Regions from separate parts of the Streptomyces sp. SX-6 genome, predicted to be linked through region 1. Evidence: riboswitches for the same ligand, from Rfam matches in the RefSeq annotation. Region 1 holds a riboswitch; the other holds the start of a gene.
What was found. A riboswitch is a leader RNA that binds a small molecule or an ion and turns the genes downstream of it on or off. The one in region 1 is predicted to bind S-adenosylmethionine.

Region 1 (9,710 bases):
CTCATGGGTGAGCACGATCTGCCGGCCGAAGTCGCTGAGCCCGCCGTACGCCTCGGGGTTGACGATGATCCGGTCGGCCGGTGCCTTCCCCGCGCCGCCCGTCTCGCCCGTCGTGACCGCCGCGATGCCCCGGTACGTGGCGGCGGGCGTGCCCAGCAGCCCTCCCATGCTCTCCAGCGACGCGGGCATCTCGACCACCACCCGCCCCGGCCAGTCGCCGGTGCCCCAGGCCTCGGCCACCACCGGGACCGCCCGGTCGGCCAGGCCGGCGACGGCCCGCAGCCGGTCCTCGTCCTGGCCCACGCCGAGGACGAGGCTGCGCTCGCCCCGGACGACCGTGACCGGGCCCTGCTCCCACAGCTGCCGTGCGCCGTGGGCGGTGTCCTCGCCGGCGACGTACCAGTGGCCGCCGCGCCGCACCGCCGTCAGCCGCACCGGGGCGGTGACCGGCGCGGTGACCGGCGCGGTGTCGTAACCGGCCAGCCGGTAGCGGAGTTCGGCCTGCACCGCGACCCGGTGGCCGTCACCCTGCACAGGCGCGAAGCCTCCGGTGCGCGTCAGCCGGTACTCCCAGGAGGAGAGCGGTACGCCGGCGAGGTTGGCGAAGACCTGCCGCTGCCCCTCCCGGTAGCCGGCGGCCTCGGGATCCACGGCCGCGAGGTACGCGCGCTCGTCGTGGCCGCGCACGGCGGCGGCCCAGTCGTCCAGGAGCCGCTCCACGCCCGGCCGGTCACCGCGCGGCTCGCCGCCTCCGCAGCCGACCAGTGCCTGCAGGGCGAGCACCAGCGCCGCCGCCAGATACCCGCACCGCCTTTTCACGCCCCGCATCGTACGAGGCGGGGCATGCGGGGCCGACGGTCAGGGCCGGGTGATGGAGGAGATCGGCATCATGTTGGCGGGGTCGTAGCGCACCCGGGCCCCGGGGTACGGCGCGTGGACCACCTGCCCGTTGCCGACGTACATGCCCACGTGGCTGGCGTCGTCCCGGTAGATGACGAGGTCGCCGGGCCGGGCCTCGGACAGCGTCACGTGCCGCCCCGCGTGGCGCTGCGCCTGCGAGGTGCGCGGCAGGCCCACGCCCGCCCGTCCGTAGGCCCACTGCATCAGCCCCGAGCAGTCGAAGGCACCGGGGCCGGCCGCCCCCCAGGAGTAGGGGGAGCCGATGGCCGAGCGGACGGCCATGGCCGCCGCGGCACCGCGCGAGGAGGCGGCGGAGACCCCGGGGAGCCCCGTGAGCCCGGGCAGGGACAGATCCTGCCGGGAGGCGCCGCCGGAGCGCGACGCCCGTCCGTACTCCTCGCGTTGCCGCTGCGTGAGCGAGTTGAGCAGCCGTCGTGCGGTGGAGAGCTTGCCCTCGACCTCCCGCTTGTGCTGCTCGACCGCCCGCCGGTTCTCCTCCAGCTCGCCGAGGGCTCGGCCGGCCTCGGTGCGCTCCTGGCGCAGCGTGCGCTGGGCGTCCTCGAGTGCGTGCAGTTGTCCGGCCTGGCGGCTGCTGACGCGGTCGAGGGCGGCGACCCGGGAGAGGTAGGCGTCGGGCTTGGAGGAGAGCAGCAGCTCGACGGCCGGGTCCACGGCACCGGCGCGGTACTGCGCGGCGGCGATCATGCCGAGGGCGGTCCGCATGTGGTTGACCTTCTCCTGCCCCCGGGCGACCCGGTCGGCGAGTTGTTCCGCCTTCTGCCGCAGGGCGCCGACGCGTTCACCGGCGGCGTTGTACTTCTCGGTGGACCGCTCGGCCTCTTGGTAGAGCCGGTCGAGCCGGGACTTCACCGTCCCGGCCTGCTTCGCGTCACCGGCGGTGCCGCCGGGATCGGCCGTCGCCGGAGCCGCCGAGAGGGCCGCCGCCGCGGTGGCCAGGGCGGCGGACAGAACGGTGACCCGCACGGTCCGGTTCCGGTGAGGACCGGGCCGGTCGGGTCGGCGATGGAACGCCACGGGGTGCCGCACTCCTCTTGCTCGCGCGGCGCCCTTGCCGCCCAGGTCGGGCGGACGACAGCCGGGAACCGCGCGGCAGACAGTAGCGGTGCGCTCACCCCGCGTTCAAAGACCCGTCAAAGACTCCGACGGCCCGCAACACCGACGCCCCGCGTCACGACGCAGGTCGCGGGCGGGGCGTGGAGTCAGCTCCGGTCGCCGGGATCCACTCGATCGAGCGGCGCGTCGGCGAGGGTGTTTCACCCTATGCGGACGCCGAACGCGAAGGGCATGTTGCTCATGGCCTCGTAGCGCACGACGGTGCCGGTGCGCGGGGCGTGCAGCACCTGGCCGTTGCCCGCGTACAGGCCCACGTGGTGCAGGTCGCCGTAGAAGAGCACCAGGTCGCCGGGCTGGAGCTGGCTCTGGTCGTAGATGCGGGTGCCGTCGTTGGCCTGCTCCTGGGAGGTGCGGCTGATGTTCACGCCCGCCTGTGCGTACGCCCAGGAGGTCAGCCCGGAGCAGTCGAAGGAGTCGGGACCGGTCGCGCCCCACACATACGGCGAACCGATCTTGGTGGCCGCGGCGTTGAGCGCCGCGCCGGCGCGGCCCGACGTGGGCACCGTCTTGCCCGTGTCCGGGCGGCCCTGGCTGTCGTTGCTGCCGGTGTTCCCGTTGCCGTTGCCCTTGCTGCCGTCGCTCTTGCCGGAGTTCTTGTTCTCCTGGGCCTCGAGCTCGGCACGCTCCTTCTCCGTGAGGGAGTTGAGCAGGTCGCGGGCGTCGGAGAGCTTGCCCTGGACGTCCGTCTTGTTGTCCTCGAGCGCCTTGCGCGTGGACTCGAGGTCGGCGAGCTTGCTCGTGGCCTCCTGGCGCTCCTGCTTGAGGTCGCGCTGCTTGGCGGCCATCAGCTTGAGGGTCTCGGCCTGCTTCGCGGTGACCTGGTTGAGCGCGGAGGCCTTGTCCAGGTAGCTCTGCGGGTCGGAGGAGAGCAGCAGTTGGAGCGACGGGTCGATGGAGCCGGAGCGGTACTGGGCCGTGGCGACCGAACCCAGGCTGTCGCGGAGCTTGTTGAGCTCGTCCTGGCCGCGGGCCACCTTGTCCTGGATGTCGCCGACCTGCTTCTCCAGCTTGGTCTGCTGCTCCTTGGCGCCGTTGTACTTCTCGGTCGCCTGCTCCGCCTGCTCGTAGAGCTTGTCGACCTTCTCCTTGACCTCGCTCTTCGAGGGCTTGGGGTCGGCCTGCGCGGTCTGCGCGGAGATGGCGACGGCCGCGGCGGCGGTCGCGGTGAGCACGGTCACCCGAGTACGGCTCGGCTGCTTGGGACGACGGTGGGACGCCACGGAGTCGAGCTCCTTCTTCTCAGGGACTGCACCGCCGGTCATCGGATGGGCAGATGATCGGCGCGCGGAGGTTCGAGGCCCGACCTTAGTGACCCCGAACTGATCCGTTCAAATCCCCTTGCGAAAAAACTCGCTCACACGTACATCCTTTACCAACCGAAACACGCTCGGTAACAGGAAGTTGACACTCAGGTACGCGCAAGTCGCTTCAGCAACAAGACCGATGCCACCGGCCGGGCCCCCGCCTTGGCGACCCCGTCGGCCACCTCACGGTCGGTGGAGACCACCACCACCGGACGCCCCGGCGGCTCGGCCCGCACCAGCTGGCGGATGAGCTCGTCCGCCGTCACCCCCGGCTTGCTGAACAGCACCCGCACCCCGCGCGGCGGCGCGAGCAGTACAGGCGCGGCCAGTTCGGCGCCGTCGAAGACGCAGGTGACCTCGGCGCCGCTCTGCGCCGCCAGCATCGAGAGCCCGCCCAGCAGCCGCAGCCGCTGCTTGTCCAGCGGCATCGTCGGGTAGCCGGTCTTCGTCACGTTGTAGCCGTCGACCACCAGGTGCGCCTGAGGCAGCGCCAACAGCTGGTCCAGCAGCGCCGGATCGGTCTCCGACAGCGCACGCGCCGCGATGTCCTTCGGCGACATCCGGCCCGGCTCCACGGCGTCCACCATGTCCGCCGGGTGCACCGACACCGGCGGCAGGGCCAGTTCACGGCGCAGCCCCTGGGCCGCGTCCAGCACGGTGTCCAGCAGCAGCCGCAGCCGCATGTCCTCCACGCTGCGCCCCTCGCGCACCGCCCGGCGGCTCGCCTCCAGCGCCGCCTCGGCCTCCGACAGCCGCGCCTTGACGCGCCGTGTCTCCCCCAGCGCCGCCGCCATCTCCGCCGCGGCACCCGAGCGCACGGCGTCCAGCTCCTCCTGGGACTTGCGCAACGCCGCCTCGCCGCGCCGCACATCGCTGAGCGCGCTGCGCAGCTTGCGCTGCACCGTCTCCGACTCCTTGCGCGACGCCTCCAGCTCACCGCGGTACCGCTCGGACTCGGCACGCGCCTGCGCGCGCACCTCGGCCAGTTCCTCGCGCAGCCGGCGCAGCTCGCGCTGCGCCTCCTCGCCGGCCCGCTCCGCGTTCGCCCGCTGGGCCTCCTCGCCGGCGGCGGTGACCAGCTTGACCCAGCCGGCCGGCCGCAGCACATAGGCCATGGCCGCCACGTCCTCCGGGTCCGCGGCGGCGGGCGGCGCCCCGGCGTCCAGCGCCTCGGCGAGCTCGGAGCCCGTCTCGCGCAGCCGCGCGGAGATCCGCTGCCGGAAGGCGGCGTCGCTCTCGACGGCCATGGCCATCGCGTTGCCCGCGAACTTGGCCCGGCGGCTCGGCGTGAAGCGCGCGTACTGCCGCAGCTGCGGCGGGAGTTCGGCGACGGTCAGGCCGCCGAACGCCTCGGCGACGAGTCCGATGACCCGGCGCCGGATGCCTTCGGGCAGGGGTCGGTCGAGCACCTCGCTGACGCCGTCGGCGTCGGCGTCCGGCTCCACGCCGTCTGTGTGCTCCACCACCGCTGCATCGCTCCCGTTCAGCCCGCTCCGACCGACCGCGTCGCACCAATGGCAACGCTCCGATTCGATCGTCTCACCGACCACCTCTCGCATGCACCGCCACCGGGTCCCGGCCGCCGGACGGGGATCGGGGTACATCGGGGTACGAGGTGTTCCCCGTAACCCTACGGCCTGCGGAGCCGGCGGCGGGGTGCCACCGGCCCGAGACGGGCCTCCCGGCGAGGCACTGCGCACCGCTTGTCCCGGTACGCCATGATCTGGCCATGATCGTAAAAGCTGCGCGCGCGGGACGGCCCGCCACCCCCTGGGTCACCCATGCCGTCCTCGGCGCCTGCTGCGTGGTCTTCCTGACCGGCCCCGCCTCGGGCCTCAACCCGGCCTACGGCACCAAGGCCGCGCTGCTCGCCGCCGAGACGGCCTACTTCGACCGCTGGGGCGTGGTGCCCGACGAACTGTGGCACGGCTCGGCCCTGGCCCTGCTCACCCCGCTCACCGCGCTCTTCGTGCACGGCAACTGGCTCCATCTGCTGGGCAACATGCTCTTCCTCCATGTCTTCGGCGCGATGACCGAGGAGCGCATGGGACATGCCGCCTTCGCGCTCTGCTATCTCGTCACCGGCTATCTGGCCCTGCTCGGTTACGCGGCCGTGCACCCGGACTCCGTGCAGTCGCTCGTCGGCGCCTCCGGAGCCATCTCCGGTGTGCTCGGCGCGTTCCTCCATCTCTTCCCCCGGGCCAGGGTCACCAGCCTCTTCCCGTTCCTCTTCTTCCTGCCGCTGCGGTTTCCCGCGTGGGCCGTGCTGCTCTTCTGGTTCGCCCTCCAGTGGCCGGGCGCGGGGAACCCGGCCGACCGCCCGGGAGTCGCCTACCTGGCCCACGTGATCGGCTTCACGCTCGGCTTCGGCTTCGCATGGGTGTGCCGTGGACGTGCGGCTAGAGTGAGGAGAGCGCCAGGGTCCACCGAAGGAGACAAAGCGACGTGATCACCTCGATCGTGCTCATCAAGACCGACGTGGACCGGATCCCCGAGGTCGCCGAACAGATCGCGGCGCTCGAGGGCGTGAGCGAGGTCTACTCCGTCACCGGTGCGTACAGCCTGATCGCCCTGGTGCGGGTGGCCCGGCACGACGACCTCGCGGACGTCATCCCGGGCCGGATCAGCAAGATCCCCGGCGTGTCCTCCACGGAGACGCACATCGCCTTCCGCACCTACTCCCAGCACGACCTCGAGGCGGCCTTCGCCATCGGCCTCGACAGCTGACAGCTAGGCAGGCACGCAACGCCCGTCCTCCGTGCGGTAGTTCCACCGCGCGCCGCTGCGCACCAGCTCCTCCACCGCCCGGACGAACCGCTCGACGTGCTCGTCCGGGGTGCCGGCGCCGAAGCTGACGCGGATCGCGTTCAGCGACTGCCCCTCGTCGGGCGCCCCGCACTCCCCCGGCTCCTCCGGGCGCTCCCCGAGCAGCGTACGGACGAGCGGATGGGCGCAGAACAGCCCGTCGCGCACCCCGATGCCGTACTCGGCGGAGAGCGCGGCGGCGAAGTGCGAGCTGTTCCAGCCGTCGACGACGAACGACACGACGCCCACACGCGGGGCGTCGTCCCCGAACAGCGAGAGCACCCTGACCCCCGGCACCTCGGCCAGGCCCGCGCGCACCCGCTCCAGGAGCCGCTGTTCACGGGCGACGAGGGTGTCGAAGCCGGTCTCGGTGAGCACCTTGCAGGCGGCGGCGATCGCATAGGCGCCGATGACGTTGGGCGAGCCCGCCTCGTGCCGGGCGGCACTCTCGTGCCACTCGACGCGCACCGCGCCCCCGGCCTCGCGCACGACCCGGCGGCTCGCGCCGCCGCCCGCGAGGTAGGGCTCGGCGTCCCGGAGCCAGTCCGCGCGCCCCGCCAGCACCCCGGCGCCGAACGGCGCGTACAGCTTGTGCCCGGAGAAGGCCACCCAGTCGACGCCCAACTCGCCGACGGCCACCGGCTGGTGCGGTACGAGCTGCGCCGCGTCCAGGACGATCCGCGCACCGTGCGCATGCGCGGCCGCCGCCAGCTCCCGTACGGGCCACAGCTCGCCCGTCACGTTCGACGCGCCGGTCACACAGACCAGGGCCGGGCCGTAGGGCTCCCGTTCGGCCAGGGCGCGCTCGAGGGTGTCCACGGCCTCGCGCGGTGAGCGCGGCGCGGGGAGCCAGGTGACCTCGGTGTCGTCACGGCGCGTCCAGGGCAGCAGCGCGGCGTGGTGCTCGGTCTCGAAGACGAACACCCGCGTGCCCGTGGGGAGTACGGACGCGAGCAGGTTGAGCGAGTCGGTGGTGGAGCGGGTGAAGACGACCTGGTCGTCCTCGCGGCAGCCGAGGAACTCCGCGACCGTCCGGCGGCTGTTCTCGAAGAGGTCGGTGGACAGCTGCGAGAGGTACCCCGCGCCCCGGTGGACGCTGCCGTAGTACGGCGCGTACGCGGCCACGTCGTCCCACACACGCTGGAGCGCCGGCGCGCTGGCCGCGTAGTCGAGCGCCGCGTACGTCACCTCGCCCCCGGTCACGAGCGGCACCCGGACGTCCCGGCCGAGCACGGGCAGCGGGGAAGCGACGACAGTAGAAATGGGCATGACGAACTCCCGTATGGAGCAAGCGAATTGAAAGAAAAAGGTGCGCGGAAGAGGGGCTCTCGGAGCCCTAGCGCATTCGCTGATTCACGGAAGATCTCCCTCGGCGACCAGGGATCCCTGGCGAGGGATCCGCGCTTGCCGCAGACGTCACTGCCTGCGGCCCGGTCATCACCCGGGGCACCCCGCCACGGAAGGAGGGTTGCCGGACAGCGGGCCGGGGCCGTGTCGCTGTCACTCGTGACCTGGTCGGGAGTATGCCACAGCCCGGACGGCGGGCGCCAAGGTGTTCAGGGACCGGACGCCCGCCGGCCGTGCGGCTACGCGTTGCTGGCGGCCACCCAGCGCTCCAGCACCCGCCGCGCCGCACCGGAGTCGATCGATTCGGCGGCCCTCACCATCCCGGCGGCGATCTGCTCCGGCAGCGGGGCGTCCGTCGGCTCCAACGCCACCAGCGCGGCGGCGGAGTTGAGCAGCACCGCGTCCCGTACGGGCCCGGTCTCGCCGCCCAGCAGCCGTCGTGCGACGTCCGCGTTGTACGAGGCGTCGGCGCCCCGCAGCGCCTCGACCGGCACCAGCTCGATGCCCACGTCCCGCGGGTCGAAGGCCTCCTCGCGCACCGCGCCGTCGCGCACGGTCCACACCCGCGAGGTCGCGGTCGTGGTCAGCTCGTCGAGCCCGTCGTCGCCGCGGAAGACCAGTGCCGACGAACCCCGTTCGGCCAGCACGCCGGCCAGGATCGGGGCCATGCGGGCGTCGGCGACGCCCGTGGCCTGGGCCCGCACCCGGGCGGGGTTGGTGAGCGGGCCGAGCACGTTGAAGGTGGTGCGCACGCCCAACTCGCGCCGCGCGGGCGCCACATGGCGCAGCGCGGGGTGGAACTTCACGGCGAAGCAGAAGGTGATGCCGGCCTCGCGCGCCACCTCGGCGACCCGCCGCGGGGTCAGGTCGAGGTTGACGCCCAGCTTCTCCAGCACGTCCGAGGCCCCGCTGGCGGAGGACGCCGCCCGGTTGCCGTGCTTGACGACCTTCGCCCCGGTGCCGGCCACGACGATCGAGGACATGGTCGAGATGTTGACGGTCTTGGCGCCGTCGCCGCCCGTGCCCACGATGTCCACACTCGGGCCGGGCACCTCGATGAGCTGGGCGTGCTGGTACATCGCCCGGACGAGCCCGGTGATCTCGGCGACCGTCTCGCCCTTGGCCCGCAGCGCGACGGCGAAGGCGGCGATCTGCGCGTCGGTCGCCTCGCCGCGCATGATCCGGTCCATGGCCCAGGCGGTGACGTCCGCACTCAGGTCCACCCGGCCGAGCAGGGCCTCGAGAACGCCCGGCCAGGAAAGGGCCACCGCGCGCTCGCCGCCTGCCGGGGTCGCAACGTTCATGGTCCACGCTCCTGTGATTCGGGCATCCCGCTGATGCCGTCCAGCCTATCCAGCCCGGAGATGGCCCGGGGACGGCCCGGGGACGGCGAAGAGCCCCGTCCGCTAGGCGGACGGGGCTCCAGGCTGTGGCGATCAGTTGTCGGTGATCAGCAGGGATCAGTGGTGGCCGTGGCCGCTCGTGATCTCCTGGTACTCCTCCGTGGTGGGCTTGGGGATGAACGTCCCGTCGCCGTAGTAGCCCTTGGAGAGCTTCACCCGGAGCTTCTGGGTGGCGCCGACCTTGCGGGCGACACCGTTCTCGTCCACCGCGGGCTCGAGCTCGAGCGGCTTGGGCTGGTCGTGCGCGGTGAGCGTGTGCAGCTGCTCCTGCGACAGCGGCTCGTGGACCTCGACGAACTCACCGTGCGGCAGGCGCTTGATGATGCCGGACTCACGTCCGTGCAGCACCTTGTCCTTGTCGCGGCGCTGCAGACCCAGGCAGATCCGGCGCGTGGCGATGAAGGCGAGGACCGGGGCCACGAAGAACGAGATCCGCACGAACCAGGTGACGCTGTTCACCGAGAGGTGGAAGTGCGTCGCCCAGAGGTCGTTGCCACCGTTCATCAGACCGACGCCGTACATGGTCAGCCAGGCCACACCGAAGGCGGTGCGCGTCGGGGCGTTCCGCGGCCGGTCGAGGATGTGGTGCTCGCGCTTGTCGCCGGTCACCCACGACTCGATGAAGGGGTAGACCGCCATGGCCGTCAGCACCAGGCCGAAGATCAGCAGCGGGATGAACACACCCAGGACCAGCGTGTGGCCCGCGATGTTGATCTCCCAGCCGGGCATGGCCCGGAAGATGCCCTCGGACATGCCCAGGTACCAGTCGGGCTGGGCGTTGGTGGAGACCTGGTCCGGCCGGTAGGGGCCGAGCTCC
Region 2 (9,710 bases), on a different contig from region 1:
CGTGTAGTGGTAGGCGCAGGTGCCCGGGGCGGGCTGCTGCTGCGCGGTGTACGTCTTCTGCGGACCGGACCCGACCGGCACGGCCTGCCCGGTGACGCCCTCGGACGAGGACGGTCCGCCGGACGCCTTGCCCTGGTCGCCGGACGCGGACGGCGCGGAGGAGTCCTTGGCGTCGGACTTCTTGCCGGAATCGGAGGAACAGCCGGTGGTGGTGACGGCGACGAGGGCGGCAGCGGCCGCCGCAAGTGCCAGCCAGCGCGGAGCAATTGACATGATCACATGTGTACCCCGGGTCGTGGTGGTCCAGCCAGCCCCGGCGAAGCGCGGACGGCGCACACTCCGGCGCGCCGCGCCGCTCGCGCCCCACCCTTTACAGACTTTTACAGATGCCCCTGCCCCTTACAGGCGTTCCAGGGCCCGTAGTTGGTCGAGGAACCAGCGTGCGGGCGGCAGGGCCGTCGCCGCGGCGGCCAGCCGCTTGGTGCGGTCCGCCCGTTCGGCGGGTTCCATCAGCAGGGCCTCGTGCAGGGCCCGGGCCGTGGCCTCCACGTCGTAGGGGTTGACCAGCAGGGATTCCTCGGCGAGTTCGGCCGCGGCGCCGGCCTCCCGGGAGAGCACCAGCGCACAGCCGTGGTCGGAGACGACCGGCATCTCCTTGGCGACCAGGTTCATGCCGTCGCGGATCGGGTTGACCAGGGCCACGTCGGCCATCCGGTAGGCGGCCAGCGAGCGGGCGAAGTCGTCCTTGACGTGCAGGTCGACCGGCTGCCAACCGTCCGTGCCGAAGGTTTCGTTGATCTCCGCGGCGACCCGTTCGACGGTGGCGGTGTACTCGCGGTAGACCGCCAGGTCCTGCCGCGAGGGGTAGGCGAAGGCGATGTGCACCACCCGGCCGTGCCACTGCGGGTGGTCCTCGAGCAGCCGCCGGTAGGCGTGCAGGCCGCGCACGATGTTCTTGGACAGCTCGGTGCGGTCCACGCGCACGATCGTCTTGCGGTCCGGGCCGATCCGCTCGCGCAGCACGGCCAGGCGCTCCTCGACGTCCGGCCGGTGCGCGCGCTCCCGCAGGAAGTCCGCGTCCGCGCCGAGGCCGTGCACGCCGAGCCGGGTCGTACGGCCCTCGAAGCGGACGGCCACCGCCGTGCCGTCCTCGTACAGCGGCTCCGCGCCCAGCACCCGGGCGCAGCACGCGGCGAAGGCCTCGGCCCAGCGCCGGGTGAGGAATCCCGCGCGGTCGCCGCCGAGGATGCCGCGCAGCACCTGCGCGGCCACGTCGTCGGGCAGCAGGGCGTAGTAGTCCGGCGGGGCCCAGGGGGTGTGGGAGAAGTGCCCGATCCGCAGGTCGGGCCGCCGCTCGCGCAACAGGCCGGGAACCAGCGCGAGATGGTAGTCCTGCACCAGGGCGACCGCGCCCTCGGCCGCCTCCTCGGCGAGCGTGTCCGCGAAGGCGGCGTTGTAGGCCTCGTACGCCGCCCACTGGGCGCGGAAGCGGTCGTCGAAGACGGGCTCGAGCGGGGTCTGGTAGAGCATGTGATGGACGAACCACAGCACGGAGTTGGCGATGCCGTTGTACGCGGCGGAGAAGGTCTCCGGCGCGATGTCCAGCATCCGCACCCGGTGGCCGCCGGTGTCGGCGGCGTCGAGTCTGCCGCCCGACCGCCGTGCCGCGCGGCGGTCCCCCTCGCCGAGCGCGGCGCACACCCATAGCGCGCCGGAACCGGAGGGCAGGGCGCTGAGCCCCGACACCAGACCCCCGCCGCCCCGGCCGGCCGTCAGCGTGCCGTCCTCGTCCAGCCGGTACGAGACGGGGCCCCGATTGGAGGCCACGACGATCGGGGCGGAGTGCGTGTGCTCGGCAACCATGACGCGAGCCTTGCCGCCGCGCGATCCGCGCAAACGTACGCTTACGCCGCGCGGTGCCGCGCGTACTCGGGGATGTCCGCCATGGGGGGGCGTTCCTCGGTGTCCACTGCATAGATGCGCGGAACGAAGCCCTCCGCCGTGCGCTCGAATTGCGTGAGCACCGGCCGTACCAGGGGCGCGCGGGCCAGCCGCAGCTGTGCGGTGCGGTAGATCGCGGCGGCCATCCGGCCGAGGGCCAGGCCGTCCTGATGGCGGTGCTTGCGTACGCCCACGTCCACCTGGGCCATCGCGTCCAGGCCCACCGTGTGCAGTGCGTCCACCAGCAGCCCGAGCTCGACGCCGTAGCCGACGGGGAACGGCAGCCGCTCCAGCAGGTCGCGTCGCGCCGCGTACTCGCCGCCCAGCGGCTGGACGAAGCCGGCCAGCTGCGGCCAGTGCAGGTTCAGCAGCGGGCGGGCCACCAGCTCGGTCACCCGGCCGCCCTGGCCCGCCGTCGTGCCGAGCGGACGGTCGTACATGCCCTTGACGAAGGCGACGTCCGGGTCGGTCAGCAGCGGGCCGATGATCCCCGAGACGAAGGACGCCGAGAATTCGCGCAGGTCGGCGTCGATGAAGCACACGATGTCGCCGGTCGTCACCAGCAGCGACCGCCACAGCACCTCGCCCTTGCCGGGCATCGCGGGCAGCCGCGGCAGCACGCTGTCCCGGTGCACGACGCGCGCCCCGGCCGCCGCCGCGACCTCGGACGTACGGTCCGTGGAGCCGGAGTCCAGCACCACCAGCTCGTCCACCAGCGGCACGGCCCGGGTCATCAGCTCGCGGCGGATCGTGGCGGCGATCTCGCCGACCGTCGCCTCCTCGTTCAGCGCGGGCAGCACCACGCTGACCGTGGTCCCGGTGTCCCGCTTGGCGGCGAGCAGCCGGTCGAGCGGGCGGTCGGCCGCCGACCAGGACCGCCGGGACAGCCAGCGTTCCACCTCTTCCAGCACGTGCACGACTCCTTGTTTGTGATGCATCTCGCGTTACGGACGGCCCTCTCTCGGGCCGGGGCCTTCGGTTACAGTCTTGAACAACGCGGACGGCTCCCGTATGTCGGGGTCGTCGCGCGCACAAACGCCCGGGCCATGCCCGGGCCATACCGCTCATCCAGAGGGGCAGAGGGACACGGCCCGTTGAAGCCCCGGCAACCCTCCAGCCGGTCTCGTTCTCGAACGCGAGGCTCCCGGCGGGGAAGGTGCCAATTCCGTCTCGTGGCGAGGTTCGCCACGGGGAAGATGAGGAGAAAGGGCCTCGCCTCCATGGCTGTGCAAGCCGTTGAACGCGTTACTTCTTTCGGTCCCGCCGTCGCGCTCTCCTGCCGCGAGTGCGGCGAGCGCGTCGCTCTCGGGCCGGTCTTCGCCTGTGTCGCCTGCTTCGGTCCGCTCGAGGTGGCGTACGAACTGCCGGGCGGTGACCCTGAGGCGCTGCGGCGCCGGATCGAGTCCGGTCCGCCGAACATCTGGCGCTATGCCCCGCTGCTGCCCGTCCCCGAGGACGTCGCGGACCGGCCGAACCTCAACCCCGGCTTCACCAAGCTGGTCAAGGCCGACAACCTCGCCCGCGAACTGGGCGTCACGGGTGAGCTGTTCGTCAAGGACGACTCCGGCAACCCGACGCATTCCTTCAAGGACCGTGTCGTCGCGATCGCCGTCGAGGCGGCACGTGCCTTCGGCTTCACGACGCTGTCCTGCTCGTCGACGGGCAACCTGGCCGGTGCGGTGGGTGCCGCGGCGGCGCGGGCGGGGCTGCGGTCGTGCGTGTTCATCCCGCACGACCTCGAGACGGGCAAGGTCGTCATGGCCGCGGTCTACGGCGGCGACCTCGTCGGCATCGAGGGCACGTACGACGACGTGAACCGCTTCTGCTCCGAGCTGATCGGGGATCCGGCGGGTGAGGGGTGGGGGTTCGTCAACGTCAACCTCCGCCCGTACTACGGGGAGGGGTCGAAGACCCTGGCGTACGAGATCTGCGAGCAGCTGGGGTGGCGGCTGCCGGACCAGATCGTGGTTCCCGTCGCCTCCGGGTCGCAACTGACGAAGGTCGACAAGGGGTTGCGGGAGCTGATCGCGCTCGGGCTGGTCGAGGACCGCCCGTACCGGATCTTCGGTGCGCAGGCGGAGGGGTGCTCGCCGGTGTCGCGGGCGTTCAAGGACGGCCATGACGTGGTGCGGCCGGTGCGGCCGGACACGATCGCCAAGTCGCTCGCGATCGGCAATCCGGCGGACGGGCCGTACGTCCTCGACATCGCCCGGAGGACGGGCGGGGCCGTCGAGGATGTGACGGACGCGGAAGTGGTGGACGCGATCCGGGTGTTGGCCCGTACGGAGGGGATCTTCGCGGAGACCGCGGGCGGGGTGACGGTCGGGGTCACCCGCAAGCTGATCGACTCCGGTGCGCTGGATCCGGGGCTGACCACGGTCGTGCTGAACACGGGCGACGGTCTCAAGACGCTTGACGCGGTGGCGGCGGGGCCGACGGCGACGATCCGCCCGTCGCTGGACGCGTTTCGCTCCGCGGGGCTCTAAGGGTTTGTGCCCCGGCCCCGCCCTTTCGCCGTTTCCTGGGGCTGCGCCCCAGACCCCGCTTGTCGCGGCTTCGCCGCTCGGCCTCAAACGCCGGCCGGGCTGGAATTCAGCCCGGTTTCGGGGTCCGGGGCGGAGCCCCGGAGGAAACGGTGAAAGGGCGGGACCGGGGCACCCTCTGCCCACAGCAACCACCCACCACCCGAAAGGCGAACAACCCCATGAGCGTGACAGTCCGCATTCCCACCATCCTCCGCACTTACACCTCCGGCCAGGCGGAGGTTTCCGCCGACGGGGCCACCCTCGGTGAGGTGATCGCGTCGCTCGAGCACAACCACCCCGGCATCGCCGCCCGTGTCCTCGATGAGGGCGGCCGGCTGCGCCGGTTCGTGAATGTCTACGTCAACGACGACGACGTCCGCTTCGAGGGCGGCCTCGAAGCGGCGACGCCGGACGGCGCAGGCGTCTCGATCATCCCGGCCGTCGCGGGCGGCTGACTTTTTCCCCTTCTTCACAACTGCCCAGTGCGACACGGCAATCGCCCCGTCCGGAACCGGACGGGGCGATTCCGTCTGTTGAACCGCGATACAGTTGGGCCGTTCCCCCTCCGGTGTCAGTGCCGAACGCATATGAGAACCCGTCAAGTTGCGCAGGAAATATGCGCGTTAATTGTCGGGTTGGTTGGGGTGTGTCCGGTCCGACTTGCCCTGGAACATCCGCAGTTCACCCAATCTTTCCGATCGGCCACCCTCCGATTTCTCGTCCTTCTGACCTGTTGCAGACGGCATCCGTGCAGATACATTCAGCCGCGGTCGACGCGTTCCGGCGCACACCCCCACCTGTCGGGGGTGAGGTCTGACCCGGGCCCGCGAAGTGCGGTCCTGTGCAAGGGCCAGTAATAGGGGAGTTAGGCATGGCTCAGGGCACCGTCAAGTGGTTCAACGCGGAGAAGGGGTACGGCTTCATCGCGGTCGACGGTGGTGCGGATGTTTTCGTCCACTACAGCGCGATCCAGATGGACGGTTACCGCACCCTCGAGGAAGGGCAGCGGGTCGAGTTCGAGATCTCGCAGGGCCAGAAGGGGCCTCAGGCGGACATGGTGAAGCTGGCCGTCTGACCCGCGACGCATCGACCACCCGGTCATCCGATTTGTGCGAAGGGCCCGTACCTCGTGGGTACGGGCCCTTCGCATGCCCGCTCGCATCCCCGGCGGAGCCCTGATTCCGGCCCCGGATATCCCTGAGTCGCTTGCACTCGGTGGGGCCGAGTGCTAATCATTGGGCTTAGCACTCTCCCAGTGAGAGTGACAGATTTGGACCGTCGGTGAGGTCGGCGAGTCGGGCGGGGCAAGGAACCGCCGGGCCCGTGGGCCGTCCGTCGCGGGCGCCGGTGCGGTCCGGAGCAATCCACCCCAGTCCGGGAGGACCACTTCACATGGCCAAGATCATCGCGTTCGACGAGGAGGCACGGCGCGGTCTCGAGCGCGGGATGAACCAGCTCGCCGACGCCGTCAAGGTCACCCTCGGCCCCAAGGGCCGCAACGTCGTCCTCGAGAAGAAGTGGGGCGCCCCCACGATCACCAACGATGGTGTGTCCATCGCCAAGGAGATCGAGCTCGAGGACCCGTACGAGAAGATCGGCGCCGAGCTGGTCAAGGAGGTCGCGAAGAAGACGGACGACGTCGCCGGTGACGGCACGACGACCGCGACCGTCCTCGCCCAGGCGCTGGTCCGCGAGGGCCTGCGCAACGTTGCCGCCGGCGCCAACCCGATGGCCCTGAAGCGCGGCATCGAGAAGGCCGTCGAGGCCGTCTCCGCCTCGCTGCTCGAGCAGGCCAAGGACGTGGAGACCAAGGAGCAGATCGCCTCCACCGCCTCCATCTCCGCCGCCGACACCCAGATCGGCGAGCTGATCGCCGAGGCCATGGACAAGGTCGGCAAGGAAGGCGTCATCACCGTCGAGGAGTCCCAGACCTTCGGTCTGGAGCTTGAGCTCACCGAGGGTATGCGCTTCGACAAGGGCTACATCTCGGCGTACTTCGCGACCGACATGGAGCGCATGGAGGCGTCCCTCGAGGACCCCTACATCCTCATCGTCAACTCCAAGGTCTCCGCGGTGAAGGACCTCCTTCCGCTGCTGGAGAAGGTCATGCAGTCCGGCAAGCCGCTGCTGATCATCGCCGAGGACGTCGAGGGCGAGGCCCTGTCCACGCTGGTCGTCAACAAGATCCGCGGCACCTTCAAGTCCGTCGCCGTCAAGGCCCCGGGCTTCGGCGACCGCCGCAAGGCCATGCTGGGCGACATCGCCATCCTCACCGGTGGCACGGTCATCTCCGAGGAGGTCGGCCTCAAGCTGGAGAACGCCGGTCTCGACCTGCTCGGCCGCGCCCGCAAGGTCGTCATCACCAAGGACGAGACGACCATCGTCGACGGTGCCGGTGACAGCGAGCAGGTCCAGGGCCGCGTCAACCAGATCCGCGCCGAGATCGAGAACAGCGACTCCGACTACGACCGCGAGAAGCTGCAGGAGCGTCTGGCGAAGCTGGCCGGCGGCGTGGCCGTCATCAAGGCCGGTGCCGCGACCGAGGTGGAGCTCAAGGAGCGCAAGCACCGCATCGAGGACGCCGTCCGCAACGCGAAGGCCGCCGTCGAGGAGGGCATCGTCGCCGGTGGTGGCGTGGCCCTGCTGCAGGCTTCCTCGGTCTTCGAGAAGCTGGACCTCGAGGGTGACGAGGCCACTGGTGCCGCCGCTGTGAAGCTGGCCCTGGAGGCCCCGCTCAAGCAGATCTCCGTGAACGCCGGCCTCGAGGGTGGCGTCATCGTGGAGAAGGTGCGCAACCTGGCCGTCGGCCACGGCCTGAACGCCGCGACCGGCGAGTACGTCGACATGATCGCCGAGGGCATCATCGACCCGGCGAAGGTGACGCGCTCCGCGCTGCAGAACGCCGCGTCCATCGCGGCGCTGTTCCTCACGACCGAGGCTGTCATTGCCGACAAGCCGGAGAAGGCCGCTGCGGCTGCTCCGGGTGGCATGCCGGGTGGTGAGATGGACTTCTGAGTCGCTTCGCGGCTCAGCGTCCATCGGACATGTACCGAGGGCGGTACCCCTGCTGGGGGTGCCGCCCTCGGGCGTTTTCCGGGGCTCCGCCCCGGACCCCGAACGCGGCTTCGCCGCGTGTCCTCAAACGCCGGACGGGCTGGATTTCGCGCCCGCGCTGGAGTTGTCCAGCGGGCTGGATGTGAACCCGAACAGATACGTCGCGGCGAAGCCGACCCCGTAGCCCACCAGCAAGCCCCCGCCGTACACGGCCGCTGCCTGCGGCAGGCCGCCGTGGTTGCCCCGCAGGAGGGGGAACAGGGCCCAGCCGGAGGGGCCGATGGCTGTGGTGCCCACCTGGTGGCCCAGTTGGCCCAGCAGGCCGACGAAGCCGCCCGCGAACGCGCCGCCGACGCAGGCGGTGGCGAACGGGCGGCCCAGCGGCAGGGAGACGCCGTAGATGAGCGGCTCGCCGATGCCCAGCAGGCCCGCCGGGAGGGCGGAGCGGACCACCCCGCGTACCGAGGGGAGCCGGACGTGCACGGCGAGGGCGGCGCCCACCTGGCCCGCGCCCGCCATGGAGAGGAGGGGGAGCAGGACCGTGTAGCCCTGTTCGGCGATGAGGGTGGTGTGGATGGGGATCAGGGCCTGGTGCAGGCCCAGCATCACCAGCGGCAGGAACAGCCCCCCGAGCACGAAGCCCGTGACGGCGCCGCCGTGCGTGAGCAGCCAGCCGGTGAAGTGGCCGATGGCGGCGGAGAGTTCACCGGCCGCGTACATCAGGCCGTAGACGGTGGCGAGGCCGGGGAGCAGGACCGTGAGGGCCGGGGTGAGCAGGGTGTCGAGGGCGGTGGGGACCACACGGCGGCAGGTACGCTCCACACCCACGGCCAGCAGCGCCGCGCACAGTGCGCCGATGACCCCGCCCTGGCCGGGGGACAGGGGGACGCCGAAGGCGTGCACGCGGCTCACACCCGGGTACATGACGACGGCCGCGACGGCACCGCCCAGCACCGGGGTCCCGCCGAACTCCTTGGCGGTGTTGTAGCCGACGAACACGGCGATCAGGGACATGAAGCCGGAGGAGACGGCGATGAGGGCAGGGGTGAGGGAAGGGGCCGGGTTCAGGCCTGCCAGGCCCGCGATGAGGCCGCAGCCGATGAGGGCCGGGATCAGGGGGATGAAGATCTGCGCGATGCGGCGCAGCATGTGTTTCAACGGGGTGGAGTTGCGGGCCTGTTGGGTGGTGCGGATGTGTGCGCCCCGGTCGGCGAGGAGCAGGGGCTCCAGCTCGGCGGCGGCGCGGGCGGCGGTGCCCGGACCGAGGACGATCTGGTAGGACGGGCCGTCCTCGACGACGCCCAAGACCCCTGGCAGCGCCCGTAGTCCGGCGTCCCGGACCAGCGCGCGGTCGTGGACGGTCAGGCGCAGACGGGTCATGCAGGCGGTGACGGTGGCGATGTTCCCGGGTCCGCCGAGGAGGGGGAGGAGGTCGGTGGTGATGGTGTCTGGTGCCATGGCGCCTTGCCTGGTGGGGGTTCCGGGTGGCCTCGGACGAGGTCGAGTGCCGCGCGCAGGTGACCGCCGGACTCTTCCAGCAGGCGGGCGGCGGTGGGGCCGTCGACCCCGCCGAGGAGGACGAGGATGGCGTTCTTCACCTCTCCGCCGGTCTCGCCCAGCGCGGCCCCGGCCTCCGTGTCGGAGGCGCCGGTGGCGAGCGAGACGATGTGCAGGGAGCGTGCGCGCAGTTTGTCGTTGGTGGCCCGGACGTCGACCATCAGGTTTCCGTAGGTCTTGCCGAGCCGGATCATGGTGATGGTCGAGAGCATGTTGAGGACGAGCTTCTGGGCGGTGCCCGCCTTCAACCGGGTGGATCCGGTGAGGAGTTCGGGGCCGACGACGACCTCGATGGCATGCTCGGCGGCGGCCCCGAGGGCCGAGGAGGCGTTGCAGGCCAGCCCGATGGTGAGCGCCCCGGCGCGGCGGGCGTGCCGGACAGCGCCGAGGGCGTAGGGCGTGCGGCCCGAGGCGGAGATGCCGACGACGGTGTCGTCGGGCCCGATCCGCAGGGCGTCCAGGTCCGCGGCGGCCGACTCCTCGTCGTCCTCGGCTCCTTCGACGGCCGTGACCAGGGCGGCGGGCCCGCCCGCGACGAGCCCGACCACCTGGCCGGGGCCGGTGTTGAACGTCGGCGGGCATTCGCTGGCGTCCAGCACCCCGAGCCGTCCGGCGGTGCCCGCGCCCGCGTAG

Region 2: it holds a riboswitch for S-adenosylmethionine, as region 1 does, so the genes downstream of both, thrC (threonine synthase) here and ACV530_RS34280 (aminotransferase class V-fold PLP-dependent enzyme) in region 1, are expected to answer to the same signal.

What each region holds. Positions count from the first base shown of each region.
Region 1 covers NZ_JBTHHU010000048.1:31,145-40,854, forward strand. The annotation lists gene ACV530_RS34250 (hypothetical protein) at 1-828, opposite strand, end outside; gene ACV530_RS34255 (NlpC/P60 family protein) at 859-1,935, opposite strand; gene ACV530_RS34260 (C40 family peptidase) at 2,175-3,254, opposite strand; gene ACV530_RS34265 (NYN domain-containing protein) at 3,443-4,804, opposite strand; gene ACV530_RS34270 (rhomboid family intramembrane serine protease) at 5,068-5,787, shown strand; gene ACV530_RS34275 (Lrp/AsnC family transcriptional regulator) at 5,784-6,065, shown strand; gene ACV530_RS34280 (aminotransferase class V-fold PLP-dependent enzyme) at 6,069-7,412, opposite strand; SAM riboswitch class IV at 7,539-7,655, opposite strand; gene trpD (anthranilate phosphoribosyltransferase) at 7,730-8,794, opposite strand; gene qcrB (cytochrome bc1 complex cytochrome b subunit) at 8,951-9,710, opposite strand, start outside.
Region 2 covers NZ_JBTHHU010000011.1:46,000-55,709, reverse strand. The annotation lists gene ACV530_RS15850 (hypothetical protein) at 1-273, opposite strand, end outside; gene ACV530_RS15845 (alpha,alpha-trehalose-phosphate synthase (UDP-forming)) at 400-1,863, opposite strand; gene ACV530_RS15840 (glucosyl-3-phosphoglycerate synthase) at 1,905-2,852, opposite strand; SAM riboswitch class I at 3,003-3,144, shown strand; gene thrC (threonine synthase) at 3,162-4,427, shown strand; gene ACV530_RS15830 (MoaD/ThiS family protein) at 4,646-4,921, shown strand; gene ACV530_RS15825 (cold-shock protein) at 5,338-5,541, shown strand; gene groL (chaperonin GroEL) at 5,859-7,481, shown strand; gene ACV530_RS15815 (PTS transporter subunit EIIC) at 7,605-8,978, opposite strand; gene murQ (N-acetylmuramic acid 6-phosphate etherase) at 8,897-9,710, opposite strand, start outside.